Linked DNA regions of Vulgatibacter sp.. Each later gene encodes a partner of the first gene's protein in a complex. Links are inferred from orthologs where the notes say so. Each region holds a gene or a part of one and is shown on either strand. Other genes may lie near its edges. The genes, in order: accB and accD.

Region 1 (14,090 bases):
TGGTCGCCGCCCAGAAAATCAAGCACAAGGAAGTGGCGCTTGGCGTTGCAGGCCACTCGGTGATCATCAAGAAGATCCAGCTGCCGGTGATGAGCCAGGAGCAGCTGGATGAGGCAATTGCCTTCGAAGCCGAGCAATACATCCCGTTCGATATCAAAGACGTGAACATCGACACCCAGATCCTCACGCCGCCGGGTGACGAGGCGGACGGGGTGATGGACGTCCTTCTTGTCGCGGTGAAGAAGGACATGATCAACGACTACACGTCGGTGATCGCCGAGGCGGGCCTTACTCCAACGATCGTGGATGTCGACGCCTTCGCGGTGCAGAACGCCTACGAGACCGCCTACGGGATCCCACCTGGCGAAACGGTCGTGCTGATCAACGCCGGCGCCTCGGTGGTCAACATCAACATCCTGGCCAACGGCATCACTTCCTTCACTCGCGACATCACGTTGGGCGGCAACCTCTTCACCGAAGAGATCCAGAAGCAGCTCAACGTCTCGCATGACGAGGCGGAGGCGCTGAAGGTCGGTGGCAGCGCAGGTGGTGACGCGGACGCGGTGGTTCCCCAGGAGGTCGAACGGGTGATCCAGGGCGTCGCCGAGCAGATGGCCGGAGAGATCCAGCGGTCCCTCGACTTCTACGCGGCTACCGCTGCCGATGGCCGAATCAGCCGCGTGCTCCTCTCCGGCGGTACGGCCCGCATCCCCGCGCTGCAGCGCACCATCGCGCAGCGCTGCGGTGTTCCGGTCGAAATTCTCAACCCCTTCCGCAACATCGAGATCGATCACCGTCGCTTCGACCCCAAGTACATTCTGGAAGTCGCTCCGATGGCAGCGGTTGCGGTTGGATTGGGCCTTCGCAAGCCCCACGACAAATAACGGTCGCCAAGGCTCACGCCAGCGAGGCTGCGCATGATTCGGATCAACCTCCTCCCCGTCCGGCAGGCAAAGAAGAAGGAAGCGGGCCAGAAGCAGCTCGCCATCCTCGCCGGTTGCGTGCTCGCGGTGCTGGGCGGCAACTACTTCTGGTACTCGAGCCTCGACTCGACCCTTACCGAGAAGAAGCAGGCGGTCACCAAGCTGCAGGCGGAGATCAAACAGCTCGACCAGATCATCGGCGAAATCACGAACATCAAGAAGGACCAGGCGGATCTCGAGGCGAAGCTCGCGGTCCTGGATCGCCTGCGCAAGGGGCGCACCGGTCCGGTGAAGATGCTCGATGCTCTCGCCACGCTGATGCCCGACCGCGTCTGGCTCCGCGAGGTCGATGAGAAGGGTGGCACGCTCACGCTGCGCGGCGCCGCCATCACCAACGAGGACCTGGCGGATTTCATGCGGGAGCTCAAAAAGAACGCCTTCTTCAAGGAGCCGTCGCTGAAGCGGGCGAGCCAGGTCGACGACCGCGATGCCGGCTCGCGGGTGATCCAGTTCGAGCTCTCCTGCGCCATCAATTATTCGGCCTGATCGGCTGCAGCACGAGGATTCCATGGAGCAGCTGATCGACAAGATTGCCAAGGCGCCCTGGGGCACGAAGATCGGCATCGTGGTGCTCATTGCCGCGGTGACCACCGGCCTCAACTGGTACCTCTTCACCGACGATCTCGAGATGCAGATCGAGCGGACGGAGGAGCAGCGCAAGAAGCTCGAGGGCGACTTCATCGACAAGCAGCAGATCGCCGACAACCTCAACGAGTACCGGCGGCAGAAGGAGCTCCTCGAGCAGAAGCTCGAGGCGGCGCTGCAGGAGCTCCCGCAGGACAAGGCGATCGACGAGCTGCTCCGCCAGATGAACGACGTCGGCGTGAAGGCCGGCCTCGAGATCACGGCGGTCGAGCCGCAGCCCGAGAGCAAGGAGCAGTTCTTCGCCCGGATCCCAGTGAAGATGAAGGTCGCGGGCAACTATCACGAAGTCGCGGTCTTCTTCGACTCGGTTGGCAAGCTCAAGCGCATCGTCAACGTCACAGACATCAAGTTCGCGCAGCCGACCAAGCGCAACGAGAAGATGGTGCTCGCTGCCGAGTTCCAGGCGACGACCTTCCGCTTCCTCAAGCCGGAAGAGATGGCGCCGCCGGCGAAGCCCAAGGGAGCGAAGTGATGCGGAGGCTCGATTTTCTCGCCGTGACGCTCGGCGCCATCGCGCTCGCTGGATGCGAGGACGCGCCGAAGGCCCCGCCGAAGCCCGCGGCCCCTGCTGCGAAGGCCAAGGCGGCGGAGCCCGCAGTCGCTGCCGAGGCGGCTGCTGCGGGTGAGCAGGCGCCGATCGTGGCTGAGTACGTTTATACCCCCATCGGCAAGCGGGATCCCTTCCGGTCCTTCTTCGACTCCTTCGAGCCGGTCGAGCCGCAGCAGAACGTCGACGCGAAGTGCGGGCTGCTCTGCCAGTTCGAGCTCGACCAGCTGCGCCTCGTCGCTGTGGTCTCCGGCGTGGCCAGCCCGCTGGCGATGGTCGAGGATCCGGACGGGCGCGGGCACATGGTCCGGCGGGGCAGCCACGTCGGCAAGCGCAGCGGCCGCATCTCCGACATCCGCCGGGACCGGGTGGTGGTGACGGAGCTGCTGCGCAACAAGCAGGGCCAGATTCTTCCGGTGCAGACCGAGATGCCGCTCCGCTCGCAGGATGGCACTCGGGACAAGCCGAGCAACGAACTGATCGATCTCAGCATGGCGGACGGCCGCTGAGCTTCGGCACGGCGCGCAGGTTGGAAACGGGAGCTTTCGGATGAGCCAGGTCTTCAACAAGGTGGGAGCTGCCGTCGGCGCGGCGGTGCTGCTGCTCGCGGCCGGAGCCGGTGCTGCAGGCGCGCTGGACCCGAACGTGGTCGTCCAGGAGCTGCGGGAGGGCACGGCTGCGAGGCCTGCCCAGCGGCTGGTGGATGCGAAGGTGCGTTCGGTCGGCGGCGGCACGCGGATCGACCTCGTCGCCGATGGCGGAGTCGGTACTTACGAGCTGGTGGAGCTGGCGAATCCGCCGCGCCTCGCCCTCGACCTGCATGGCGTGAAGATTGCGCCACGTTCGGGCAAGTCGCTCGGTGCAGGCTCGATCCGCGGCGTCCGCTACGGCGAGCACGAGGGCAAGGTCCGTGTGGTCATCGACGCCGCTGCCGATGCGCCGATGCCGAAGTATCGGATCGACCGCACGGCGAATGGGCTCGCGGTTCGGTTCGAGGGAGCGGCGGTGGCCGTAGCCCCTGCCGAGGCGCCGAAGGCCGGCCGTGTCGTGGTCCGGGACGTGGCGTTTGCGGGAGAGGGGGCCTCGCAGGTGGTCGGCGTCGAGCTCTCGAAGCTCGCCGGCTACGAGGTCACCCGTCCCGATGCCAACACCGCCGTGCTCACCGTGAAGGGGGCGACGCTCCCCGCGGAGCTGGTGCGCTCCCTCGACACCGCCGCGTTCAACGGCCCGGTGCGCACAGTCTCCTCTTTCGTCGACGCCCGCGATGGCTCGGTGAAGGTGGTGGTCTCCCTCGCGCAGGCTGCCGAGGACAAGGTCTCGGTTCAGGGCTCGAAGCTCAGCTGGTCGTTCGATGCGAGCGCCCTCGCCGAAGTGATCGACGAGTCGGGTAGCGTGATTCGCAGCGCGCCGGTGACCGCCGCTGCGGCGCAGGTTGGGCAGGCGAGCAAGGGACAGTACACCGGCCGCCGCGTCTCCTTCGAGTTCAAGGATATCGACATCCACAATCTGCTCCGCGTGATTGCGGAGGTGTCGAAGCGGAACATCGTCGTTTCGGACGACGTGAAGGGCAAGATCACCGTTCGGCTTCGCAACGTGCCCTGGGACCAGGCTCTCGACCTGGTGCTCAAGACCAAGGGGCTCGGCAAGGAGACCACCGGCAACATCATTCGCATCGCGCCGATGCAGCAACTTGCGGCGGAGCGTGATGCCGCTGCCAAGGCTGCCGAAGCCCGGGAGAACTCCGAGCCACTCAAGGTTCGGATCATCCCGGTAAATTACGCTCTCGCGAAGGACGTCGAAGCCAAGGTCCAGGATCTGCTCACGAAGCGCGGCTCGGTGACGATCGACGACCGGACCAACACACTCATCGTCCGCGATATCCAGGACACCCTCGGCCGTGCCGAGAGTCTGGTGCGCACCCTCGATACCCAGACGCCGCAGGTGCTCATCTCGGCCCGCATCGTCGAGGCCTCCTCGAACTTCAGCCGCGATGTCGGCATCCAGTGGGGTGGAAACCTCACGGCTAGCTCCGCGCTGGGCAACAGCACGGGCCTCGCCTTCCCGGCGGAGGCTTCGGCCCGCGGCGGTGTGCCTGGGGCGTTCGGCGGTGGCTTCGGCGTGCCGACCCAGCCGAACTGGGCCGTCAGCCTCCCCGCTGCGATCGCCGAGAACCAGGGTGGCGGCATCGGCTTCTCCTTCGGCTCTGCAGGCAGCGCCGCGATGCTCAACATGCGGCTCACAGCGCTCGAAACCGAAGGTGTCCTGAAGACGGTTTCCGCTCCGAAGGTCACCACGCTCGACAACAAGGAAGCGATCATCGGGCAGGGCATCTCGATCCCCTTCTCCCAGGTCTCCGCTGCCGGCGTGAACACGGTCTTCGTCGAGGCGAAGCTCGAGCTGAAGGTTACGCCGCACGTGACCTCGGACGGCTCGGTGCTCCTCAAGATCAAGGCGACCAACAACCAGCCGAACGACACCCTCACCGGCGCCAACGGTCAGCCTTCGATCACCAAGCGCGAGGCCGAGACCGAGGTGCTCGTGAAGGACGGCGACACTACGGTCATCGGTGGCATCTACACCCGCAAGACCGCCGAGAACCTCGCCCAGGTCCCCTTCTTCGGCGACATCCCGATCCTTGGGTGGCTCTTCAAGAGCCGCAACGTGGTCGACGATCGCACCGAGCTGCTCATCTTCATCTCGCCGACCATCGTGAACCGTGACGCCTCGGTCGTCGTCGGCAACTGAGTCCCGTACGGAGTCTGCAATGCGGAAGAACCTGATTCGTATCGGTACGGCGCTCGCCGGCTTCATCGCGGCGACCCTCGGCCTTGCGGCCTGCGGCGTCGACAGCAGCCCCTCGATGACCATCGAGGGCTTCCACAGCATCAAGCTGGAGGCGGACGGCTGCACGTTCAACACCGACATTATGAGCACCGGCGGCACGTTCGACGCCGGGGCGTCTGCCCAGGGTGGCGGCGAATTCTTCACCTGGATGCGCATCCACAACTCGATGCAGTCGACCGCTAGCGACGAGGAGTGGGAGGAGCGCCAGGACACCAACTGGATCCAGCTCACCGAGGTTCGCATCCGCTACCAGAACAAGGGTGCGTGGTCCTTCCTCCCGGCGAAGCGCACGATCCCCACCGGCATCGTGATCGACAGCTCGGCTGAGCTCTACAAGTCGGTCGCTCCCTTCGACCAGGCGATGGCGCAGCTGATGATCGACGGCGCGAACGGTGTCGCTTCGCCCATCCCGAACCCGGGTGACTGCGCCGACCTGATCGTCACGATGCAGGCTGCCGGCGTGATGGGCGACGGCAGCGACATCGAGTCGAACGAGATCGACTACACCGTCTCGATCTGCAACCAGGTCGTGGGCTGCCCCGCCGGCTGGATCCCCACGGGCTGCTCCTTCGTCCAGCCCGACGGCTTCACCTGCGAGGAGCCCGAGGCTCCGACCGGCGGCTGATCGCACCACACGCCGTACCCACCACCGCCCGGGCTGCTTGACGCGGCGCCGGGCGGTTCTGTAGCTTGCGCCCGCGTTTGGCGCCGGGAGGGAGCCTGGATGGGGTTTCGCGAGAGCCTCGAAGAGGTGTGCGCAGTCGAGGGTGCGGTCGCTGCCAGCGTGATGGGCTTCGACGGCATCGCCATCGACACCGTGACGCCAGCTGCGCCCAGCGTGGACCTCGAGGCGCTGCTGGTCGAGTACGGCGGCATCCTCTCCCACGTGAAGCAGGCCGCCGAGATCCTCCAGACCGGCAAGGTGAACGAGCTCTCGGTGGGCACCGACCGCCTCACCACGCTCCTACGCCCGATCAACCCCGAGTACTTCCTCGTCCTGGCGATGACGCCGGACGGGAACCACGGGAAAGGTCGCTACCTGCTCCGCGTTAACGCTCCCAGGCTGCAAAACGAGTTTTGATCGGGTAAAGGGCTCAATCCTGCCCGGCAGTCAACCGGCCGGCCCACCGCGCATCCCGCGGGGCCGGCCCTGTAGATCCGAGGAAGCCGCCAAAGGCTCCCCGCACGAGAGGCTCAGATGGCCGACATCATCGATACCAGCGCGTTCCGGAACGGTCTCAAGATCGAGATCGACGATCATCCGTACGAAATCGTCGAGTTCCAGCACGTGAAGCCGGGCAAGGGCGCGGCCTTCGTGCGGACCAAGTACAAGTCGCTGCTGAACGGCAACACCCTCGAGAAGAACTTCCGCTCCGGCGACAAGTTCGTGAAGCCCGACATCGAGGAGAAGTCGATGCAGTTCCTCTACAAGGAGGGCAGCGACTACCACTTCATGGAGCAGAAGACCTTCGAGCAGACCTTCGTTCCCGAGGAGAACCTGGGCGACGCGAAGAACTTCATGAAGGAGAACACCGACGTCCAGATCCTCTTCTACCGGGGCAAGGCGATCGGCGTCTCGGTGCCGAACTCGATGGACCTCAAGATCGTCAAGTGCGACCCGGGCATGAAGGGCGACACGGTCACCGGCGCGATGAAGCCTGCGACCCTGGAGACGGGCTTCGTGGTCAACGTGCCGCTCTTCATCGAAGAGGGCGAGACGATCAAGATCGACACCCGCTCCGGCCAGTACCTCACCCGCGTCACCGGCTGATCAGAAGCCGACGCTGGAAGAGAGAAGGGCGGACCTGCTCGCACCCCGAGCGGCTCCGCCCTTCGTCGTTCCTCCCGCCCGCAAGCTCCCGCCCTCCTGCAGCGCTCCCGCCCGCAAAGCGCACGCCAAGAATGACGCACCGCGTCCCCTAACCCCGCGCCGCGGCTGCGGTTTGCGCAACAAAACGCTGGCGCCCACGGCGTCCCTCCGTAGAATGCGCGCCCTGTAACGACTGCCGGCCGGCGCCCCCGCGCCACGAGGCCGCGTCTCCGCAGGAGGGGACCTTGGACGTCGAAAAGCTCAAAGCGATCGTCGCCGCGCTGGAAGGCACGGAGATCACCCGCTTCGACTACAAAAACGGCGAGGAGCGCCTCCTCATCCGCCGTGGCCACGAGCCGATCTACACCCACGTCGCTGCGCCCACGATGCAGATGGCGACGCCGATGCCCGCGCCTTCCGCCGGCTCGATGCCCTCGAGCCCCGGCATGGCCGCTGCCCCCGGCGCCCCCGCCGCCGCAGAGAAGCCCGCTGCGCCCGGCATCATCGTCACCTCGCCCTTCGTCGGCACCTTCTACCGCTCGCCCTCGCCGGACGCCCCGCCGTTCGTCGACATCGGCCAGTCGGTGCGCAAGGGCCAGGCGCTCTGCATCGTCGAGGCGATGAAGCTGATGAACGAGATCGAGTCGGAGGTCGCCGGCAAGGTGGCCGAGTGCTTCGTCCAGAACGGCCAGCCGGTGGAGTTCGGCGAGCCGCTCTTCCGCATCGAGCCCGCGTAAAAGGCCAAGGGGACCACCCGTGTTCAAGAAGGTCCTGATCGCGAACCGCGGCGAGATCGCGCTTCGCGTGATCCGCGCCTGCCACGAGCTCGGCATCGAGACGGTGGCGGTCCACTCGACCGCGGACGCCGAGTCGCTGCACGTGCGCTTCGCCGACCAGGCGATCTGCATCGGCCCTCCTTCCTCGAAGGAGAGCTACCTGAACGTCCCCGCGGTGCTCTCCGCCGCGGAGATCTCGGGCGCCGACGCGATCCACCCCGGCTACGGCTTCCTCTCGGAGAACGCCGAGTTCGCCGAGGTGGTGCAGAACTGCGGCCTCGCCTGGATCGGACCCAGGCCGGAGATCATCCGGCTGATGGGCAACAAGGTCCGCGCCCGCGAGGCCGCCACCGAGGCGGGCCTGCCGCTGCTCCCGGGCAGCAAGCAGGCGCTCAAGGACGCCAACGAAGCCGTGGAGATGGCGAAGAAGATCGGCTTCCCCGTCATCCTCAAGGCAGCTGCCGGCGGCGGCGGCCGCGGCATGAAGATCGTCCGCGAGCCGGGCATGGTGGCCCAGGCGTTCAACACCGCCTCCGCGGAAGCGGTGGCGGCGTTCGGCGACGGCTCGATGTACATCGAGCGCTACGTCGAGAAGCCGCGGCACATCGAGATCCAGATCGTCGCGGACGAGCACGGCAACGTGGTGCACTTCGGTGAGCGCGAGTGCTCGGTGCAGCGCCGCCACCAGAAGCTGATCGAAGAGGCCACCTCGCCGGCGCTCACCCAGAAGATGCGCGAGAAGATGGGCGAAGTCGCCGTGAAGGCGATGAAGCGCATCAAGTACAACAACGTGGGCACCATCGAGTTCCTGATGGATGAGCACGGTGACTTCTTCTTCATGGAGATGAACACCCGCATCCAGGTGGAGCACCCGGTCACGGAGCAGGTGACGGGGATCGATCTCCTCAAGGAGCAGATCCGCCTCGCCGCCGGCGAGAAGCTCGGGCGCACCCAGAAGGAGATCGAGTTCCGCGGCCATGCGATCGAGTTCCGCATCAACGCCGAGGATCCGGTCACCTTCGCCCCGTCGCCGGGCCGGATCACCGGCTTCCACACGCCGGGCGGGTACGGCGTGCGCTTCGACACGCTGGCCTACGAGCAGTACAAGGTGCAGCCCTACTACGACTCGCTGATCGCCAAGCTCATCTGCACCGGCCGCGATCGCAACGAGGCGATCGATCGGGGCCGCCGCGCCCTGAACGAGCTCGTGGTCGAAGGCATCAAGACGAACGCCGCCTTCCACAAACAGGTGCTCGCCTGGCCGGAGTTCCTCGAGGGCAACTACGACACCCGCATCGTCGAGCGGATCCAGCAGCACGCTTCCCGCAAGCCGATCGAAGAGACGCCCTGAGCCAACGAGCCAAGGGCCAACGAAGCGGCCGGCCGTCCCCCAGCGGGAACGGACCGGCCGCTCTCGTTTCCACCCGGCCCACGGCGCGCCGCACCGCCTGTAGCAAGGCGCACCTACACCGGGAAGATTGGGCGGCTGCCTTCGACCCGCACGCAGGGTCCGGATTGGCCCGCCCGACTTGCCTTGACGGCGCAAAACCCTTCCCTTACGCTTCCAGCCTGCCGCCGCTGCTCAAGGGCGCGCCCAAGCCTTTGAAACCGTTGCCGAATCTGGTCCCCCGGCCGGATGGGGTAGGGGGTACCCCTGGCAAGCGGTTCGCGGCGGCGTGCCTCGCCTCGCAGTCTTCGGCAGGACGGGACTCCGATCGCCGATGGACAAGACGAAGATCACCCAGGTAGCGACGAAGTTCGTCCAAAAGGGCCAATACGACAAGGCCATCGCGGAGTACCGCCGGATCCTCGAGAAGGACCCGCGGGACGTCCGTTCGCTCCTCAAGATCGGCGAGCTCCAGCAGAAGAAGGGCGACAACGACGCCGCGGCCTCGACGCTGCTCGACGTGGCGAAGACCTACGCCACGGACGGCTTCTTCCTGAAGGCGGTGGCGGTCTACAAGCAGGTGCTCAAGCTCGCGCCCGGCCGCGTGGACGTGATCTTGCGCCTCGCCGAGCTCTACCAGCAGCTCGGCCTGATGTCGGACGCGATGGCGCAGCTCCAGGCCGCCGCCGCCCACTACGAGAAGTCGGGCGATCCGAGGGAATCGGCGGAGATCGTCCGGCGCATCATCTCGATGGAGCCGGAGAACGTCGCGCTCCGCCTGCGCCTCGCGGACCTCCTCGCGAAGACGGACAAGTCCGCCGACGCGCTCAAGGAGCTGCGCAGCGCTGCGGAGAAGCTCCGCGGCTCGAGCCGGATCGAGGACTACCTCCGCGTCGGCGAGCGCATCGTCCAGCTCGATCCGAAGGACCAGGATCTGGGCCGCGAGCTGGCCCACGCCTACGTAGCGAAGAACGACATGCGCCGCGCGCTGGAGCGGCTGCAGATCTGCTTCCAGGCGGATCCGAAGAACACCGAGACCCTCGACCTGCTCGCCCGCGCCTTCGTCGGCGTGGGCCAGCGGGCGAAGGCCGCGTCGGTCTACAAGGAGCTCGCCCGGGTCCACCGCGAGCGCGGCCGCGGCGCCGACGAGCAGGCTGCCTGGCGCAAGGTCCTCGAGACGGCGCCGGACGATCCGGAGGCCCGCAGGGCGCTGGGCGGCGGCCCCTCGGCCCCGCCGGTCGCGCCCCCGACGGCCCCAACGGCCCCGACGCAGCGCCCAGCAGCCCCGCCGCGCCTCGAGGTCTCCGCTGCACCGCTGCAGCCCGCCACACCGCCACCTCCGCCGCCGTCCGGCTCCTGGCCGACGGCAGCTGGTCGCGTGCCGGTGGTGCCCCGCGCCGAGCCCTCGCAGCCCCGCCGCGTCGACGTGCCCCGCGCCGAGCCCTCCCAGCCCCGCCGCCTCGAAGGCTCCGCCCCCCGCGAGCTCTCCTGGCCCGCAGGCTCCCGGCCCGAGCCCTCGCAGACGAGCGCCGTCGGCGCCACCTCGCCGCTGGCCAAGCTCCTCACCGAGACCGACGTCTTCGTGAAGTACGGCCTCTCCGACAAGGCCCGGCTCCACCTCCAGCGGATCTTCGCCCTCGATCCCGAGTGCGTCCCCGCCCACGAGAAGGCGGTCACGCTCCTCCGCGGCCGCGATCCCGCAGGCCTCCTCACCTCCCTCGCGGCGCTCGCCCGCCTCTGCGTCCGCAACGGCGAGATCGAGCGCGGCCGCCCGCATTTCGAGGAGCTCCGCTCCCTCGCGCCGACGCACGCCGAGGTGGTGAACCTCGGGCCGATCTACGCCTCCGCCGTCCCGGTGCAGGAGATCGACGACGACCTCATCCTCGCCACCGGCGCGGAATACGGCGAGAACGGCCTCCCCCTCGCGGACGAGCCGCTCCTCCTGCCCATCGACGGCGGCGAGGAGCAGGTGCTCCTCGAGGCCGGCGCCGTCCCCGCCTTCGCCCCGGTGAACGAGGACGCGCTCTTCGCCCTGGCCGGCGCCCCTGCGGACGACGTGGTCGACGAACCGCTCCTGCAGGCGCCCGAAGACGAGCCCCTCGCCACCCGCTCGGCCATCGAGCGGCACGAGGCGGCGCTGGCGCTCCTCGCCCGCGACGAGCGCTCCCACGGCCCCGCGGACGAATCGACGATCGACGTCGAGGTCGTCGGCCCCGAGCAGACCATCGATCTCGTCCTCGATTCGGGCGACGCCCTCGACGACGACGTCACCCGCGCCGCGCCGGACCTCGGCGACGCCGAGGGCCGCACCGAGCTCGCGCTCCTCTCCGTCGCCGGCTCGACCACGCTGGCCCACGACGCGGAGCTCACGCCCTTCGCACCACAGCACGACGGCCCCACCGACGAGATCGACGTCGACGCGATCACGGCGCGGCACGAGGGCCACGACGGCGTGCACACCCCCGGCCTCTCCTCCTGGCCGGCGGAGCCGGGCCTCGCCCCTGAGCCGTCCGCGCGCCCGCGGCAGAACCCCGCCAACCCCTGGCGCGTGGGCGACCGCGAGCTCTCCTCGATCGTCACCGAGCTGGACGAGGCCGAGTTCTACCTGCAGCAGGGCTTCCTCGACGAAGCGGAGGAGCTCTTCCGCGCGGTGGATCGCCGGGTCCCCGGCCACCAGCAGGCCGCTGACCGCCTCGCCGAGATCGCCGCGCGCAGGCGCGAGCAGGAGGCGGAGCTGGACCAGACCCCCGGCGCCGAGGCCACGGTCTTCGATCGCGCCGCCCCGCCGCAGACCTTCACCGGCACGCCGGCCCTGGACGACGCCCTCGCGCAGGGCTCGCTCACGCCGCCGCCGCTCCTCGCCGAAAAAGAGGAGCTCTTCGATCTCGGCGCAGCCCTCGCCGAGGAGCTCGGCGAGGACGAGCCCCTCGCCGCGGTGGAGTCCTTCCAGTACAAGGCCGAGGACGTCCTCGAGGAGTTCAAGGCCGGGGTCGCCCGCACCGTCCGCCCCGAGGACGTGGACACCCACTACAACCTCGCCATCGCCTACAAGGAGATGGGGCTCCTCTCCGACGCCGTCGACACCTTCGAGCTCGCCCTCTCCGGCTGCGAGGGTGAGCCCCGCGCGGTGGACTGCGCCACGATGATCGGCATCTGCCACGGCATGCTCGGGCAGCACGAGCGCGCGGTGGCGGCCTTCGAGAAGGGGCTCGAGGTGCCGGGCCTCCAGCCGGAGACGGAGAAGGCGCTTCACTTCGAGATCGCGCAGGCGTACGAGGCTGCCGGCCAGTTGAATGAAGCCCTCGCCGCCTTCGGCCGCGTCGCGCGAATCGACGGCGCCTTCCGCAACGTGAAGGCGGAGATCGCGCGGCTGGTGGCGGCAGGGGCGGTGCCCAGGCAGATCGAGCCGCCGCCGCCGGTGGACCTCGCAGCCCGCAGGGCCGGTAGCCGCTAGGAGCCCGATGGATCGCAGCGCCGCCACGCCCCTGGACCGCCGGGCGGCGCGTCCCTCCCGCCCGGGCATCATCGGATGCGCTCGCGTGTTGGCACCGCCGGCCCCCCTGTCGCACCTGCAGGGCGATAGCGTTCGGCGCAAGGGCCCGAGAATCTCTCCGAGCCCGCTCCGTCGAACGAGGGGCATGCACCATCCGACTGCTCCCAGGAGGGGCCTGGACCGCCCGCCGTGGTCCGCCGCAACGCCTTGAAGAGCCGCTGGGCCCTCCGCTTCCTGCTCCTCGTCGGCGCCGCAATGGCTGCCGTCTCGCTCGTGTTGCGCACGAGCTGGGCGGGCAACCAGCTCTGCACCACGGCGGCAGGCGTCCTCACCCGCCTCCTCGGGCAGGAGGTCGCCCTCGAGCGCTGCGAGCTGGAGCCGCTCGCCTCGACGCTGGTGGTGGAGGGGATCCGCGTCGGCGGCGGCACGGACGAGCGCCCGGTCTTCTCGGCCAGGCGCCTGCTCGTCGACCTGGCGCCCCTCGCCTTCGGCCGCAGCCTCGGCATCGAGCGGGTGGAGATCGACGAGCCGGTGCTGGACCTCACCCTGCGCCCGGGCGAGGACGACGCCCCCGACGACGACGAGCCGGCAAACGAGGGCTGCCTCGACATCCTCCGCCGCGTGCACGTGGACGAGCTCGAGATCCGCGACGCCAGCGCCAACCTCGTCCTCCCGGACGGCTCGGCGGCGGTGGTGGAGCAGCTGGGGCTCGAGGTGCAGCGCACCCGCCGCAGCTACGACGCGAAGCTCGCCCTCACCGGCGCCTCCTTCACCACCGGCGAGACCCGGATCCCGGTGGACGCGCTGCAGGCCGAGGTCCGCCTCGACACCGATCTCGAGCGGCTCGGCGTCCGCAGCCTCGACCTCGAGGGCGCCGGCACCACCGCGTCGGTGCGCGGCAGCCTCGCCAACCTCTGCCAGCCGGAACTCGCCCTCGAGGCGACGATCGAGGCGGCGCTGCCCACCCTGGCCGCCGCCTTCGCCCCGGGGATGGAGAACGTGGCGGGCGCCGCGACGATCCGCGCCACGGCGAAGGGCAGGGCCGCAGGCCCGAAGCTCGCCGCCGCGATCGACCTCCGCGACGTCGCCTTCGAGGAATTCGACCTCGGCGACATCGACCTCCAGGCCTCCGCCGCCCTGGCGGAGAAGCGCATCAGCCTGGACGCGCTCACCTGGCCGGTCGGCGCAGGCAAGGCGATCGTCACCGGCGAGATCCTCCTCGAGGAGAACCTCCCGGCCCGCGTCGACGTGCGCACCGAGCAGCTCAAATTCGAGGAGCTCCTCGCGCGCCTGCCGGTGAAGAACACGCCGGTGCAGATGACGATCGACTCGGAGCACCACCTCGAGGGCCAGCTCGCCGGCGGCCTCGTGCTCCAGGGCCACAGCCTCCTCTTCATCAACGGCTTCCGCGTCCGCAACGTCCCCTGGCACCAGAGCGGCGGCCGCACCATCGTCGAGATCCCGAGCACCGCCACCCTCGACACGAAGGTGCGGCTCACCCCCGCCGGCATCTCCCTCGATCCGGCGCGGGCCACCTACGGCAAGGGCACCGAGCTCCTCTTCAACAGCACCCTCGGCTTCTCCCAGGACGACGGCATCTGGATC
Region 2 (14,290 bases), on another replicon or contig:
CCGCCGATGATGCTCAAGGTGGCGCAGCCGGGCCTGAGCGCCGGCGCTCGCGCCCTGGCTGGCGCCCGCAGGATCCCCGCGCTCGTGCTGGTCGTGCTGGCCCTCGTCGCCGGCGGCGGCGCGGCAGCCTGGGCCCTCGTTCCCCGCGGGCATGCCGACACGCTCGAGGAGGCTCTCGCCGCTGGCCGCGTCGACGAGGCGAAGACCATCGCCGAGGCGTGGCTCGCGAAGGAGCCCACCGATCCCCAGGCATTGGCCTACCGGGGCAGGGCCCTCGCCTTCGCCGGGCAGCTGGACGAGGCCTACGCGGCGCTGGGCAAGGCGCTGGAGCGCGAGCCGGATCTCGCCAGGGTCGAGGGCGTCGCCAGGGCCGCGGTGCGCACCCTCGATCGCAGGGAGGCGGACCGCTCGCTGGTGATCGAGCACCGCACCGCGGCGATGGAGCGGGCGCTCCTCGAGGCGACGCGCTCGATCCGCTACTGGGAGCGCTGGCACGCGGCGCGGACGCTGGAGAAGCTCGGCCACGGCAGCCGGATCGACTGGGTCGAGGTCTACCTCCTCGACGCCCAGCACGCAGGCTCCTGCGGCACGCGCATGCGCGCGGCGCGGGAGCTGGCGAAGCTCGGCGACCCGCGGGCGGTTGAGCCGCTGCTGCAGGTGCGCGGGACGAAACATCCCGAGTGGGCCTGCAACCTCGATCAGGTGATCGACCAGGCCGTGGCGCAGCTCCGGGGCGATTGAGGTCGCGCGATGCGGCGGTGTCCTCCCGTCACGCCGGAAAGGCGAACGCTGGCGCCGTCTTCTTCGGGCGTGCCCGCCGCCAACCCTTCTCGAGGAGCCAGCTGGCCGGCGCGGTCACCGGTGGACTGCCGTCGTCGAAGGTCCGCCACCACGCCGTCTCGTCGCCGAGCTGCTCGTGCGAGACGGCGAAGCGATCCACGTAGCGCGCGACTGTGCGCCCCTGCCGCTCGGCGTGGATGCGCGTGTTGCCGAGGACGTAGTCGATCGCGTTGCGGGCCTCAGTCGGCGAGCCAAGTGCGTGTGCGTGGAAGCGATCGGCGAAGACCTTGCCGGCGCGGCCCATCAGCCGGTTGAGCCCGCGCGCGATCCGCACGCCGAGGCCCTGCATCGCGCTCGAGAGCGCCTGCGTCCCGTTCGCCTCGACGATGAGATGGAGGTGGTTGCCCTGCACCGAGAAGTGCGTGATCCGCGCGCCGAAGCGCGCGACCGCAGGACGGAAGGCGCGGAGGAGCACGCGGAAGCTCCGCTTCGACTGCATGCTCCAGACGTGGTCGAGCACCCGCCAGGTGACGAGCACGGGGTGGTCCTCGCCGAGCACGGGACGGCGGCGGTGCTTCACCTGCGGCCGCGGTGCGACGCGCTTGCGCCCCGCGCCCTCCCGCTCCCCGCCATGCGTGAAGCGTTTCTTCAGCGGAAGGTCCTGCTGGCCCTTCTTCCGGCTCCGCCGCCGCTTCGCTCCGAGCATCCGTGCCATCACCGCCCCCACGGTTGAATAGGCATAGAATCCCATACCGCTCGATCTACGAATAGACCCCGGCTGGGTCAGCAATCGGGGGGCGAACCGGCAAGATGGAGGACGAATCGGCCCATCGACACGCGGCCCAGCGGCATGAGACGACTCCGCCCTGCCGGGTGCCGGTCGGCAGCTTTCGGCGGCTCCGCCGCCGGCACACCGGCCGGCGGCGCTCGTTTCGCCCCCGCGCCCCGCTCAGCCCGGCACGATCAGCGGCGCAGCGAACCGCGCCTCCACCGCGTCGAAGCCCTCCGCATTCACCTGCGGGCCCAGCTCGCCTTCGAGGCGCGCCAGCGCCGCGTCGGCGAAGAAGCGCGGGGCGTCGCCGCCGCCGGTGCGCTCCTGCCAGCGCTCGAGCGCCGTGCTGCGGAACGCAGGCAGGAGCCTCCCGTCCTCGTCGAAGATCGCGCGCAGCGCGTCGCCGAGGCGGGCCGCCGGGAGCGGCTCGAAGGCCCAGGGCAGGCCGATCGCCTCCCGCGCCGCGGCGGTAGCGAAGAGCTCGCCCCATCGCACCCGGGCCAGGCCCGCCTCGCCCCAGGCGGCGACGACGTGGGGGGCGGCGGCGTCGGTCTGCAGCCCCGCCTGCGCGAAGCCCTGTGCCACCGCCTCGATCCGCTCGAGGGCGGCGCATCCGCGCTGGAGATCGGCGAGGGTCGCGAAGGGACGCTCCCGCTGCGGCGCCGCAGGCCCGTCGAGGCCGCCATGGTAGCGGGGCCGCCGCCGCAGCAGCGCGGCGAGGGCCTCCGCATCCGGCATCTCGGGCAGCGGCAGCACCGCACCGGGCAGCCGGATCGGCAGGGCCTTCACCATCTTCTCCGCCCGCCACTTCAGCTCCAGCGTGCGGGTGAAGCCTGCCTGGAAGATCTTCTTCGGCGCCACGGTGGCGAGCAGGGCGGAGGCCTGCACCGGATCCTCGCCGCCGGCGAGATCGGCGAGGCCGAGCGCCAGCGTCTCGCGCACCGCGCGGACCTGCTCGTGGACCGCGTCGAGATCGCTCACGTCGATCCGGTCGGCGACGATGGCGGCATTGAGCACCGCGAGGATCTGCAGCTGCAGGGCGTCGCGCGCGTCGTCGGGGACGAGGCCCATCGCGCGGTCGAGGAGGGATCCGCGCTCGAACTCGGCGAGGAAGAAGCCCGGGGCACTCGCCGGCGCGCCGCCCGGCGGCGGCAGCGCCTGCTTGCGATCGAGCCGCGCGTAGAGCGACACCGCCTCCTCGGGCGAGGGGAAGCCGAGGTCCGCCATGCGGGCGTTGCGCCAGCGGTAGGCGGTCTCGGAGAGCTCGCTCTCCAGCTCCCAGCGCACGGCGTAGAGCATCCGCGCCGCCTTGAAGGGATCGTCGGCGTAGAGCTCCTGGATCACGCGGCGGGCGGCGGCGTACTCCACGCCCTCCTCGTTGTAGACGAGCATGAAGCGGCCCTCGACCGTGCGCTCGATGGTGCCGTCGACGTCGTCGCCGGGCTCCCCCTCCTCCTCGAGATCGAAGATCTGGACGATGCCGCGCAAGAGCAGCTCGAGCACCTCGATGTCGAGCACGGCGAGCTTCTCGCGGTAGGCGTCGTCGTCCTCGCCGCGGGCGAGGCGCACCCAGAGGAGCAGCTCGCTGGTGTCGAGGGTGTCACCCTTCCAGGCGTCGAGATCGACGAAGGCGCGGAACTGCTCGGGGGAGGCGAGCTGCACCAGCGGGCCCGCGTCGCTCTTCCCGATCTCCTGCACCGCGAAGTACAGGTCCTCGGCGGGAAGGGAGCGCACCAGACCCTGCGGATCGGCCGCGTCGTAGACGACGTCGAGCTTCTTCTTGCCGCGGGCCCGGGCGAGGGCGGCCCGCTCCGCCCGCATCCACTGGCGGGAGAGCAGCGAGGTGTTTTCGGCCACGGTCTACCTCTCGGAATTTCGCCGTAGGGTCGGGGCCGGGCAGGCCCCTTCGGCAACGGCGAAGCAGGTGGTGCGGTCGGCGCTGCAGCCCGGCGCGCAGGCGACGAGACCGTCCGCACGGAGGCTGCACGTCGGCGGCGCGCAGACCTCGCCGCAGGCGTCGCCGGCGACGACGAAGCTGGTACAGGCCTGGCCGCCCTGTTCCACCGCCAGGCCCTGGCAGGTGGTGGTGCCCGCTTCCGAATCGATCACGCAGCGTTCGGGCGGGCAGGGCGCCGCCTCGCTCACCAGGGTGCGGGCGGTGGCTGCGAGATCGCAGACCGGCGGCCCGTTCGGTTCCGGGCCGAGGGAACCTTCGTCGTCCTCGCTCACGCCGCAGCCGGCGGCGAGCAGGAGGAGAACGAGGGACGAGCGGATCGGGATCATCGACGCACCAACGACCAGCGGCCGGAGGCGGCGGGCGCTTGCCCGACCACGACCGGCCGAAGGTTGGCGATTGCTCGCGAAGAAAAAGGACGGGCGGGAGGTACGGGGACGAGGCGACCCGACGTCACCCCGCGGTCTCTGGCCCCGAATGGCCTCCCGGCCCGCCCAACGGTCTCGCGCCGCCCACGAAAGGTGGCGCCAAAAACCGTGAACCGGCTCAGCCGGCCTTCTCGATCTTGTTCGCCTTCAGGCAGCGGGTGCAGATACGCACACGCATCGGGCGGCCGCCGACGTTCGCCTTCACCCGCTGGAGGTTCGGCAGCGACCGGCGCTTGCTCTTGTTGTTCGCGTGGGAAACGTTGTTTCCTACGAGCGGACCCTTGTCGCAGATCTCACAACGGCGCGCCATCTCAGACTCCATACATCGGGACGCCATCCCGGCGGCCCGGAAATCATCACGCCCACCCAGTCACCCGGGGGGCTTCAGGAAGGCGCGGAAGGTAACAGAAAAATCGTATCGATCAAGCGCTGTGAAGAAACGCTGCCGAATTTCGGGGGATTCCCTCGGAAACCCCGGCGAAACATGGATCAAACGCTCTTTTTCTCGCGGCCCGTGATCGCCTGGATCGCCTGCGCGAGGCGCCTGCCCGCGAGAAATGCCCCTTCGAGGCCGAGGCCCGGCAGCAGCTCCGGCCCGCCGAGGAGCACCCCGGGAAGCGCCGTGCGGGGCGAGACGCCCTCGAAGCCGAAGGGGCGCTCGCCCGCCAGCTCGTAGCGGGCGGGGTGGCTGGGCGGCGTCGCCTCGTGGCGGACGTGGCGCCGGTGGAAGGGGAGGACCTCCTCGAGGATCGCCTCGAGGGCGTCGCCCCCAGCGGTGGAGAGGGCGGTGAGGATCTGCAGCGAGGGATCCTCCTTGCCGTCGCTCCGCAGGGCGGGGCGCTGCTCGAGGAGCACCTCGCCGCCGCCGAATCCAGCGACCACGGCGAGGGGGCCGAGGCCCGGCGGCAGACCTTGCGCCGCGAGCACGATCGAGCGGAGGTGGAGGGGCGTCGCGGTCGCAGCTTCCGCCTGGGCCGCGAGCTTGTCGCGCCTGCGGCTCTCCGGGAGCAGCGCGACGAGCTCGCTCGCAGGTAGCGCCGCGATAAGGGTGCGGGCGCGCCAGAGCTCGCCCTTGATCTGCAGGCCGGCGAAGCGGCTGCCTTCCAGGGCGATCTCGTCGACCTTCGCCACCAGGGCGTCGCCGCGGCGGGCGCGGACATGGCCCACCAGATGCGCGGCGAGGCCGCCCTCGGGGAGCCGGTGGAAACCGTGGAGCAGCGGCGCGGTGGCGCGGGCGAAGGCCACCGCGTTGGGCGGCGAGGCGTCCGCTGCGGTGAAGTGGTGGAGGGCGAGGAGCGCCGCCTCCATCGGCCCGGCGCCGTCGAGGACGAGGGGCGCCTCGAGGAGCGTGCGATTGGAGCGGCGGTGGCGCCAGGAGGCGAAGCGCTCCCCGAGGCCCTGGGGGAGGAGCGGGCCGCCCACCGCCGGGGCGAACTCCTCCACCGAGGCGGCGAGGCGGGCGAGGGCGCCGGCCACACCGGCGGCCTCGCCGCCGAAGGCCCGCTGCAGCTCGCGCTCCTCGCGGAGCTCGAGGCGGGCCCTGGGCAGCACGACCTGGGCGGAGATGGGCTGGAGCGAGCGGTTCACCACCGCGGCGAGGCTGAGCTCGTCGAGGCTCTCGCGGAGCGCCGGCAGGATCTTCGTCGCCGGGAGGAGCTCCGGCGCGAGGGGCAGGCGGAAGCCGCCCGACTCGTAGCTGCCGGGAGCGGTGGGCGCCACGTGGAGCACGCGCAGCCCCCGCTGCGCGAGGAGCGCCGCCGCCACCACGCCGGGGAGCGCGCCGCCGAGGACCGCCACGTCGTAGAGCTGGGTGGGCCTGGCACTCATGCGCGCGCCGGTACCTGGAGGAAGGCGTCGGGATCCCCGGGCGGCAGCTCGAGGTGGACGCGCCGCCCCTCGAGGCGGACGCGCCCTTCGGCGAAGAGGCCGACCACCCAGGGGAGGAGCCGGTGCTCCTGCCGCTGGATCCGCGCGTGGAGGCTCGTTTCGTCGTCGGTTGCGAGGATCGGCACCGCGACCTGGGCGACGATCGGGCCGGTGTCCGTCCCCTCGTCGACGAGGTGGACGGTGCAGCCGGTGATCCGTGCGCCGGCATCGAGCGCCTGCTTGTGCGAGGCGACGCCGGGGAAGGCGGGGAGCAGCGAGGGATGGACGTTGAGCAGGCGCCCGTGCCAGCTGCGCACGAAGGCGGCGCTCAGGATCCGCATGAAGCCGGCGAGGACCACCAGCTCCACCCCGTGCTTCTCCAGCGCCGCCGACACCTCGGCGTCGAAGGCCTCGCGCGAGGCGTGGGTCCGGTGCGGGATGCAGACGGTGGGGATGCCTGCCGCCTCCGCGCGCTGCAGGGCGAGGGCGCCGGGCACGTTGCAGATCACCACGGCGATTTCGGCGCGGACCGCGCCGGCGCCGATCGAGTCGATCAGCGCGGCGAGGTTGGTTCCGCTTCCGGAGGCGAGGACGCCGACGCGCAACATGGGGCGCACCCTACCACTGCTCGGGGCGCTTGCTCACGCGATGTGCAGGACGTCGCAGGTGGCCTCGCCTTCGCCCTGCTCGATCACGCCGATCCGGCGGGCGTCGATGCCGCGGTCCTGCAGGAGCTCGAGCGCCTTGGCCTCGTCGCCTGCGGGCACCACCACGGTGAAGCCGATGCCGAGGTTGAAGGTCTGGAGCATGTCGTCCCAGGGCACGTCGCCGCCCTGGCGGATGAGGCCGAAGATCGCCGGGATCTCCCAGGTGCGGGCGTCCAGCGTCGCCTTCGTGCCGTCGGGGAGGGTGCGGGGCAGGTTGCCCGGGAGGCCGCCGCCGGTGATGTGGCTCATCGCGCGCACGTCGACGCCGGCCTTGCGCAGGGCGAGGGCGTCCTTCACGTAGATCTTCGTGGGGGCGAGGAGCACCTCGCCCAGCGTCCTGCCGCCGAGCTCCGCCGGCTGCTCGTCCAGCGAGCGGCCCTCGTGCTCGAGCAGCACCTTGCGGGCGAGCGAGTAGCCGTTGGAGTGGAGGCCGGAGGAGGGCAGGCCGATGACCACGTCGCCAGGCGTGACGCGCTTGCCGTCGACCAGCTCGCTCTTCTCCACGATGCCGACGCAGAAGCCGGCGAGGTCGTACTCGCCCGGTGCGTAGAAGCCCGGGAGCTCCGCGGTCTCGCCGCCCACCAACGCAGCGCCGGCGAGCTCGCAGCCCATGGCGATGCCGGTGACCACGTCGGCAGCCTGGTCGGAGGAGAGCTTGCCGGTGCCGAAGTAGTCGAGGAAGAAGAGCGCCTCGGCGCCGGTGCAGGCCACGTCGTTGACGCACATGGCCACCAGATCCTGGCCGATGGTGTCGTGGCGGTTGGCGAGGAAGGCGACTTTGAGCTTGGTGCCCACGCCGTCGGTGCCCGAGACGAGGATGGGCTCGCGGTAGCCGGTGGGGAGGGCGACGAGGCTGGCGAAGCCGCCGATCCCCGCCATCACCTCGGGGCGCATGGTGCGCTTCGCGGCGGGCTTGATCCGCTCGACCAGGCGATCGCCCTCTTCGATGTCGACGCCGCTGTCCTTGTAGGTGATGGCCATGTGCCCTCCAGGCGGGAAGGCGGCGGCTGTTAGCAGAGGGGCGAGGGGGATTCAAGGGACGCCGTCACCGCCAGGCGCCCCGGCCTGTCGTCCGCAGCCGCGCCACCCGCTCCTCGGTGGGCGGGTGGGTGGAGAAGAGGGCGTTGAGGCCCCGGCGCGAGAGCGGGTTGACCATCCAGAGCGAGGCGGTGGCCGGGTGGCGATCGTCGGGGAAGCGGCGGGCGCCGTTCTCCAGCTTCTGGAGCGCGTCGGCCAGCGCGTCGGGGTCGCCGGTGAGGGCGCCGCCGGAGCCGTCGGCGCCGTATTCGCGCGAGCGCGAGACCGCGAACTGGAGCAGCATCGCGGCGAAGGGGGCCACGATCGCCATCGCCAGCAGGTAGAGGCCGCCGCCCTGCCGCTCGTCCCTGCCGGCGCCGAGGATCGCGCCCCAGCGCACGATCGCCGCCAGCGAGACGATCATGCCGGCGAGCGTCGCCGCCACGGTGGAGACGAGGGTGTCACGGTTCTTCACGTGGGAGAGCTCGTGGGCCAGCACCCCCTCGAGCTCCCGGCGATCGAGGAGGCGCAGGATCCCCGTGGTCACCGCCACCGCCGCGTGCTCGGGGTTGCGGCCGGTGGCGAAGGCGTTCGGCGCCGGGCTCTCCACCAGGTAGATCGGCGGCGCCGGGATCTCCGCCTTGCGGGCGAGGCGCTCGACCATCTCGTGGATCTCGGGGGCCTGCTCCCGGGGCAGCGGCTGCGCCCGGTAGGCCTTGAGCGCGATCTTGTCGCTGAACCAATAGGAGACGCCGTTCATCACCAGGGCGAAGATCGCGGCGAGGAGCAGGCCCTGCGAGCCGCCGAGGAGCTGCCCGATCACCAGCACCAGGGCCGTCATCCCGGCGAGGAGCACGCCGGTCTTCAGCCAATTGGCCAGGCCGCGGCTCGGCCCCCTGCCACCGCGGCGCGCACCGCTCCATTCCATCGTTCGCGTCGCCATCCCCTATCGATGGGGACGGGGCGCGCCGATCGCACGGCGACCGGCGCGGTGCGGATTCGGCTTCGCGCCTGTTGCCTGCAGGCGCTGCAGGTGCGAACAGAGCGGCGAAAGGAGAAGGGCGGGGCGCGTCGCCTTGCCCCGCGACCCAATGAACGAGAGAGCAAGCGAGCGTGGCACGAGCGGGAAGGTGATCGTCGGGTCGATCGCCCTGGTGGTCGTCGTGGCGGTGGCCGTCCTGGTCTTCTTCCGCAACACCCGCGACGAGCAGGCGCTGCTGCAGATGGATCCGGAGCGGCGGGCGCAGCTCTATGCAAAGGAGCTCGGCAGGTTCCGGGAGCTCTGCGCCTCGGAGCCGCCGGTGGAATCGCCGAGCAATTGCCAGGAGGCAGCCCGGCTCCTCGGGGCGTTTCCGGAGTGCGACGCGAGCTGCCGCGAGACGATCGAGCGCGCCCGGCAGCAGCTCCCGCGCTGAGCTGCGGCCTCGCGCCTACGGACATCGGGCGACATGCGAGTCGCCGTACGCCACGCCGCTACAACAGGGTGGATTGTCGATCCGCGCGCGGAAGCATTCGCCGTCCGCGATACCGCAGCCCATCGTCGGCTCGCCCTTCGGCTCACCGCCCTCGGCGAGGGCAACACAGACGTGCACGTATTCGCGGTCGGTGATCGTCGTCCAGGGCTCGGTACAAAGCTCGTCCAGCAGCGACGGCGCGCTCCAACACACCATCGACTGCTGCCAGCCCTCCGGGACACAGAAGGTCTCGGCGCCGTATGGTCCGGGGACCTCCGCCGGCAGTGGGAAGCAGTCGTCACGCGCTTCTGCTTCTGCCTCTGCCTCTCCTTCTGCTGCCGTGGTGCCGCACGCGTAGACGAGCAAGAGGATGAGAGGCAACAGCCTGCCTAGCATACGTGTCTCCTTCGTTCGATGAGGGCGCAAGGTCGAACTTCTCGACGACCGCTACTCGCAGATCCACAGCGGGACCGTCGAACCGTTCCAGGTGAAGGAGATCCCGTTCGCCTCTCCGGCGACGAAACCGGGCAGCGCCGCTGCTCCTCCGCAGCGCTGCAAGTCACGCCAGTCCGGTGCTCGGAACTGCGTGCCGTCGGGACAGGTGATGGTGAGCGCCTCGCCGGTCCGCGCCGAGCTGAAGGTGCCGCGATCGGTCTCGATGACGAGCTCCGTCGCGCTGGCCCCGACGTCCGCGCAGAGCGCGTCGCTCGGATGGAGTACGCGGAAGGCCCAGCTTTCCACCTCGACAGCGTTGCCGGGCACCGTCGCATCGAACTCGACCTTCGTGCCTGCGGCGAAGGAGCAGCTGGTGCGCTCCGCATCGAAGATGCCGACCTCCCCGTGGCTCGGCCCGCAGGCGCTGGTCGTCATCGCCGTGTCCTTCCAGCAGTTGTCGCCAGCAAGCCAGGCGCAATCGAGCGTCGCAGCTTCGCCACCGCCGCCACTCCCTCCGCCGCCTGCACCACCGGACGCGTGCTCGGCGCCCTCGTCGTCGCCGCCTCCGCAGGCTGCGACCAGGGTCGCGAGAATCACCGCGCCAACGAACCTCGAGTGCATCGTCTTCTCCCTGTGTACTCGAATCGTACACGATTTTCCCTGCGGGAGAGGACGGCGGCCTACCGCTGCGGCGATGAACGCGGAACACCCGCCGGCCCACGTGCCAGCGAGGCGGCAGCAGCGAGCAGCCCCGCCCCGGCGCCGAGCAGCGCGGCGATCTGCATGCCGTGCGCAGCGCCGGCGCCGTTCGCCGGCTCGGCCCCAGCCGCCACGAAGGCAGCGGCGCCGATGGCGTTGCCGACCAGCATGCCGGTGACGCGCACGGTGGCGAGGAGCCCGCCTGCGGTGCCGAGGCGGTCCGCGGGCACCGAGCCCATCAGCGCCGTGTTGTTCGGCGACTGGAACGTGCCCACCGCGAGGCCGATGCCGCCGAGGCAGGCGGCGATCCCCAGCGGCCCCGTCCGCTCGGCCACGAGCCCCAGCACGAGGAGCGCCCCCGCGGCGAGGAGGGCGCCGGTGGTGGCGATCCAGCGGGTGGAGCCGCTGCGATCCACCGCCGCCCCGGAGATCGGCGAGACGAGGGCCAGCGTCACCGGCAGCGCGGTGAGCACGAGGCCCATCTGGCGCGTGTCCAGCCCCTGCGCCTGGGTCAGGTAGAAGGGCATCACCAGGTTGACCGCGCCGACGGTAATGAAGACGAGCAGGCCGGCGAGGGCGCTGCCGGTGAAGACGCGGTTGCGGAAGAGGGAGAGATCGATCACCGGCGCCGGGTGGCGCCGCTCGACCTGCACGAAGGCGATGCCGCACACGAGCGCGGCGAGGCCCAGCCCGAGGACCGCAGGGGCGAGGAAGCCTTCCCGGCCGCCGAGGGAGAGGGCGAGGGTGAGCGCGCCGAGGCAGAAGGCGAGGAGCACCGATCCCGCCACGTCGAATCGCTTCGTGCCGCTGCTCCCGCGCCCCGGCACCGCCCGGAGGACGACCACCGCCGCCAGCACGGCGAGCGGCACGTTGGGCAGGAAGATCCAGCGCCACGAGAGCGCGTCGATGACGAAGCCGCCGATGGCGGGCCCCGCTGCCAGGCCCGCGCTCACCGCGAGGCCCACCCAGCCCAGCACCCGGCCGCGCTGCGAGAGCGGGAAGACCTCGATCAGGATCGCCGGCCCGGCGGCGTTCATCATCGCGCCGCCGATCCCCTGCACCACCCGGGCGCCGACCAGGAAGGGGAGGGAGGTGGCCGCGGCGCAGGCGGCGCTGGCGAGGGCGAAGATCCCCAGCCCCACCGCGTAGACCCGGCCCCGGCCGACCAGATCGGAGATCCGACCGGCATTGAGCAATAGGCCCGCGAGTGCGAGGAGGTAGGCGAGGACGACCCACTCCACCAGCCCCAGACCCGCAGCGAATTCGTCGGCGAGGGTCGGCAGCGCCACGTTGACCACGCTGGCGTCCAGCGTGGACATGAAGGTGCCCACCGCCACGGCGGCGAAGGCGACGTGGCGATGGGGGTGGCCTTTGTCGTCCATTGGATGGCGAGGAGCCGAGCCTTTTCGCGGGAACGATGCAATCGGATTCACCCCACGTTGATCTTTGGAGGGAGCGTCTGCAATCTCCCCGGGCAAACGCCGCCACGCGAGGGTCACATGTCGGGCGAGGATCAGCTGTTTCAGCGGTACGGCCGCGTTTTTCCTGCAGGTTCGGTGCTCTTCCGCGAGGATGAGCCCGGCGGGGAGATGTTCGTCATCCAATCCGGCGTGGTCCGGATCACCCGCCGCTCCCGGGGCAAGGAGAAGCTTTTGGCCACCCTGGGGCCGGGCGAGTTCTTCGGCGAGATGTCGATCATCTCCAGCAGGCCGCGCACCGCCTCCGCCGAGGTGGTCACCGAGGCCCGGATGCTCGTCATCGACGCGAAGACCTTCGACGCGATGGTCCGCAGCAACGTCGAGATCGCGGTGCGGCTGATCAAGAAGTTCGCCGAGCGGCTCGCCGAGGCGGACGCGCAGATCGAGAACCTCCTCCTCCGCGACGCTTCGAGCCGGGTGGTCCACCACTTCGCGCGGCTGGTCGCGACCCAGGGACGCCAGAGCCCCGACGGGACCCACGTGCAGGTCAACGTGGCCACGCTTCCCTCGCTCCTCGGGATCGAGCCGGACCAGGTCGACGACGTCCTCGCCAAGATGGGCCGCGCCCGGATCTGCCTTCCTGCGGATGGGGGCTACGTGGTGCCGAAGCCCGAGCAGCTCCACGACTTCCTCGACTTCCTCGAGAAGCGCGAGCGCTACGCCGGCCTGGCCTGAAGGCGCCTGACGCGGCGCGTCGCCCTCCCTTCGCAAAGCATGTAGGTTGACGCGCCGCAGATTGCCCCCGCCCGCCAGACGGTGTAGAGACGCGCGCCTATGGCATGGTTCCGCAAGGAGAAGCCCAAGGTCGCCGCGCCCGCCGTGGACATGCGCACCCGCCCCAGCCGGATGGAAGGGCTGTGGGCGAAGTGCGAGGGGTGCGGCGAGATCCTCTACCGGCAGGAGTTCGAGAAGAACTTCAACGTCTGCCTGGTGTGTGGTCATCACGCGGTGCTGCCGGCGCGCCGGCGGCTGGAGCTCGTTCTCGACGAGGGGTCGTTCGAGGAGATGGATCGCGGCCTCGCGCCGAAGGATCCGCTCCAGTTCAGCGATTCGAAGAAGTACAAGGATCGCGCGAAGGCCACCTTCAAGGCGATCGGCGAGCGGGACGCGTTCATCTCCGGCGTCGGCCGCATCGACGGGCAGCTCGTCTCGGTGGGCACCTTCAACTTCGCCTTCATGGGCGGGTCGATGGGCTCGGTCGTGGGCGAGAAGGTCACCCGCGTCTTCGAGCGCGCCATCGACCGCAACTGCCCGGCGATCGTCTTCTCCGCCTCCGGCGGCGCCCGCATGCAGGAGGGCATCTTCTCCCTCATGCAGATGGGCAAGACCTCCGCGGCGATCGCGCGCTTCCGCCAGATCGGCAAGCCCTACGTCAGCGTGATGCTCCACCCCACCACCGGCGGCGTGGCGGCGTCGTTCTCCTGGCTGGGCGACGTGATCCTCGCCGAGCCCAAGGCGCTGATCGGCTTCGCGGGCCCCCGCGTGATCGAGCAGACCATCCGGCAGAAGCTCCCCGAGGGCTTCCAGCGCTCGGAATTCCTGCTCGAGCACGGGATGATCGACAAGATCGTCGCCCGGCGCGAGATGAAGGAGCAGCTCTCGCGGATCATCGGCCTCCTCGGCTGACGCCCGCGCGCGCGTTCCGCATGGAGTGCACCTGCTGCGGCGCCTGCTGCGTCGCACCCGACATCGCCGCTCTCGACAAGCCCCTCGGCGTGCGCTGCCCGCACCTGACCGAGGGGAACCTCTGCGGCATCTACGAGAACCGCCCGCAGATCTGCAGGGACTACGCCGCCGATCGCCTCTGCGAGGAGATCGCGGCGCCGACCCTCGACGAGCGGGTCGCCCGCTACCTGGCGGCCTTCGGCTTCGAGGAGGAGGCAGCGCGCAACCGCGCCGCCGGCGTCACCTCGATGCGCAGCGCGCGGCTCAAGGTGGTGGCGTGAGCGCGGCGGAGGCCTTTCTCGCGGCGCTGCCGCAGAGCTCGATCCGCCTCGGCCTCGAGCGCGTCGCCGCCGCCTGCACCGCGCTCGGCATGCCGCAGGGCCGCTACCCCGCGATCCTCGTCGCCGGCACCAACGGCAAGGGTTCGACCTGCGCCTTTCTCGCGCGGGCGCTCCAGGCTGCGGGCCTTCGCGTCGGGCTCTACACCAGCCCGCATCTCGTCTCCTGCAGGGAGCGGATCCGCGTGGACGGGGCGCCGATCGCCGCGGCCGATCTCGACGCGGCGGTGGAGCGGCTCCGCGCCGCCTATGTGCCTGCACGCGAGGCGGGCCATCCCGATGCGCTCAGCTACTTCGAGGCGATGACCGTCCTCGCCTTCGACCACTTCGCGCGGGCGGGGATCGACGTGGCGGTGCTCGAGGTGGGCCTGGGCGGGCGGCTCGACGCCACCAACGTGCCCGGCACCGATCTGCGGGCGACGGTGGTGACCAGGCTCGGCCTCGACCACGTCGAGTGGCTCGGCCCCACCCTCGAGGCGATCGCCGCGGAGAAGGCGGGGATCGCCCGGCCCGACGTGCCCTTGATCAGCGCGCCGCAGGCGCCCGCCGCGGCGGCGGTGCTGCGCCGCGAGGCGGGGGAGCGGGGCGCGCCGCTGGTCGCGGTCGGCAGCGACGTCACCCTCGTGCCCGGTGCGGATGGTCTCGAATACGAGGGGCGAAGCTGGCGGATCGAGGGAATCTCCCTGGGCCTGCGCGG

What was found.
Region 2: the proteins of accB (region 1) and accD are in contact, whole or in part, in a solved structure (PDB 8UXZ), measured with the Escherichia coli proteins. The link is inferred for Vulgatibacter sp. from one-to-one orthologs.

The regions. Positions count from the first base shown.
Region 1 is NZ_JAWLCN010000001.1:680,990-695,079, forward strand. Bases 6,101-8,820 are described here. They hold accB (acetyl-CoA carboxylase biotin carboxyl carrier protein), read left to right. Parts: upstream 6,101-7,074; coding sequence 7,075-7,566; downstream 7,567-8,820. Other genes in these bases: efp (elongation factor P), read left to right, coding at 6,218-6,790; accC (acetyl-CoA carboxylase biotin carboxylase subunit), read left to right, coding at 7,586-8,820. In the rest of the region: type IV pilus assembly protein PilM, read left to right, coding at 1-884; ACESMR_RS03125 (PilN domain-containing protein), read left to right, coding at 918-1,469; ACESMR_RS03130 (type 4a pilus biogenesis protein PilO), read left to right, coding at 1,492-2,100; ACESMR_RS03135 (pilus assembly protein PilP), read left to right, coding at 2,100-2,684; type IV pilus secretin PilQ, read left to right, coding at 2,725-4,920; ACESMR_RS03145 (hypothetical protein), read left to right, coding at 4,940-5,644; ACESMR_RS03150 (roadblock/LC7 domain-containing protein), read left to right, coding at 5,744-6,100; more of accC, read left to right, coding at 8,821-8,956; ACESMR_RS03170 (tetratricopeptide repeat protein), read left to right, coding at 9,327-12,446; ACESMR_RS03175 (translocation/assembly module TamB domain-containing protein), read left to right, coding at 12,675-14,090. UniProt on the Escherichia coli protein: This protein is a component of the acetyl coenzyme A carboxylase complex; first, biotin carboxylase catalyzes the carboxylation of the carrier protein and then the transcarboxylase transfers the carboxyl group to form malonyl-CoA.
Region 2 is NZ_JAWLCN010000002.1:797,680-811,969, reverse strand. What follows is about bases 11,371-14,290. They hold accD (acetyl-CoA carboxylase, carboxyltransferase subunit beta), read left to right. Parts: upstream 11,371-12,364; coding sequence 12,365-13,216; downstream 13,217-14,290. Other genes in these bases: ACESMR_RS07295 (bifunctional folylpolyglutamate synthase/dihydrofolate synthase), read left to right, coding at 13,533-14,290; ACESMR_RS07300 (YkgJ family cysteine cluster protein), read left to right, coding at 13,237-13,536; ACESMR_RS07310 (Crp/Fnr family transcriptional regulator), read left to right, coding at 11,612-12,265; ACESMR_RS07315 (DHA2 family efflux MFS transporter permease subunit), read right to left, coding at 11,371-11,494. Also shown: ACESMR_RS07375 (protein kinase domain-containing protein), read left to right, coding at 1-741; ACESMR_RS07370 (transposase), read right to left, coding at 770-1,495; ACESMR_RS07365 (DUF6178 family protein), read right to left, coding at 1,730-3,409; ACESMR_RS07360 (hypothetical protein), read right to left, coding at 3,413-3,835; rpmB (50S ribosomal protein L28), read right to left, coding at 4,053-4,244; ACESMR_RS07350 (hypothetical protein), read right to left, coding at 4,424-5,761; purN (phosphoribosylglycinamide formyltransferase), read right to left, coding at 5,758-6,408; purM (phosphoribosylformylglycinamidine cyclo-ligase), read right to left, coding at 6,442-7,488; ACESMR_RS07335 (zinc metalloprotease HtpX), read right to left, coding at 7,553-8,452; ACESMR_RS07330 (hypothetical protein), read left to right, coding at 8,655-8,939; ACESMR_RS07325 (hypothetical protein), read right to left, coding at 8,955-9,359; ACESMR_RS07320 (hypothetical protein), read right to left, coding at 9,426-10,034; more of ACESMR_RS07315, read right to left, coding at 10,094-11,370.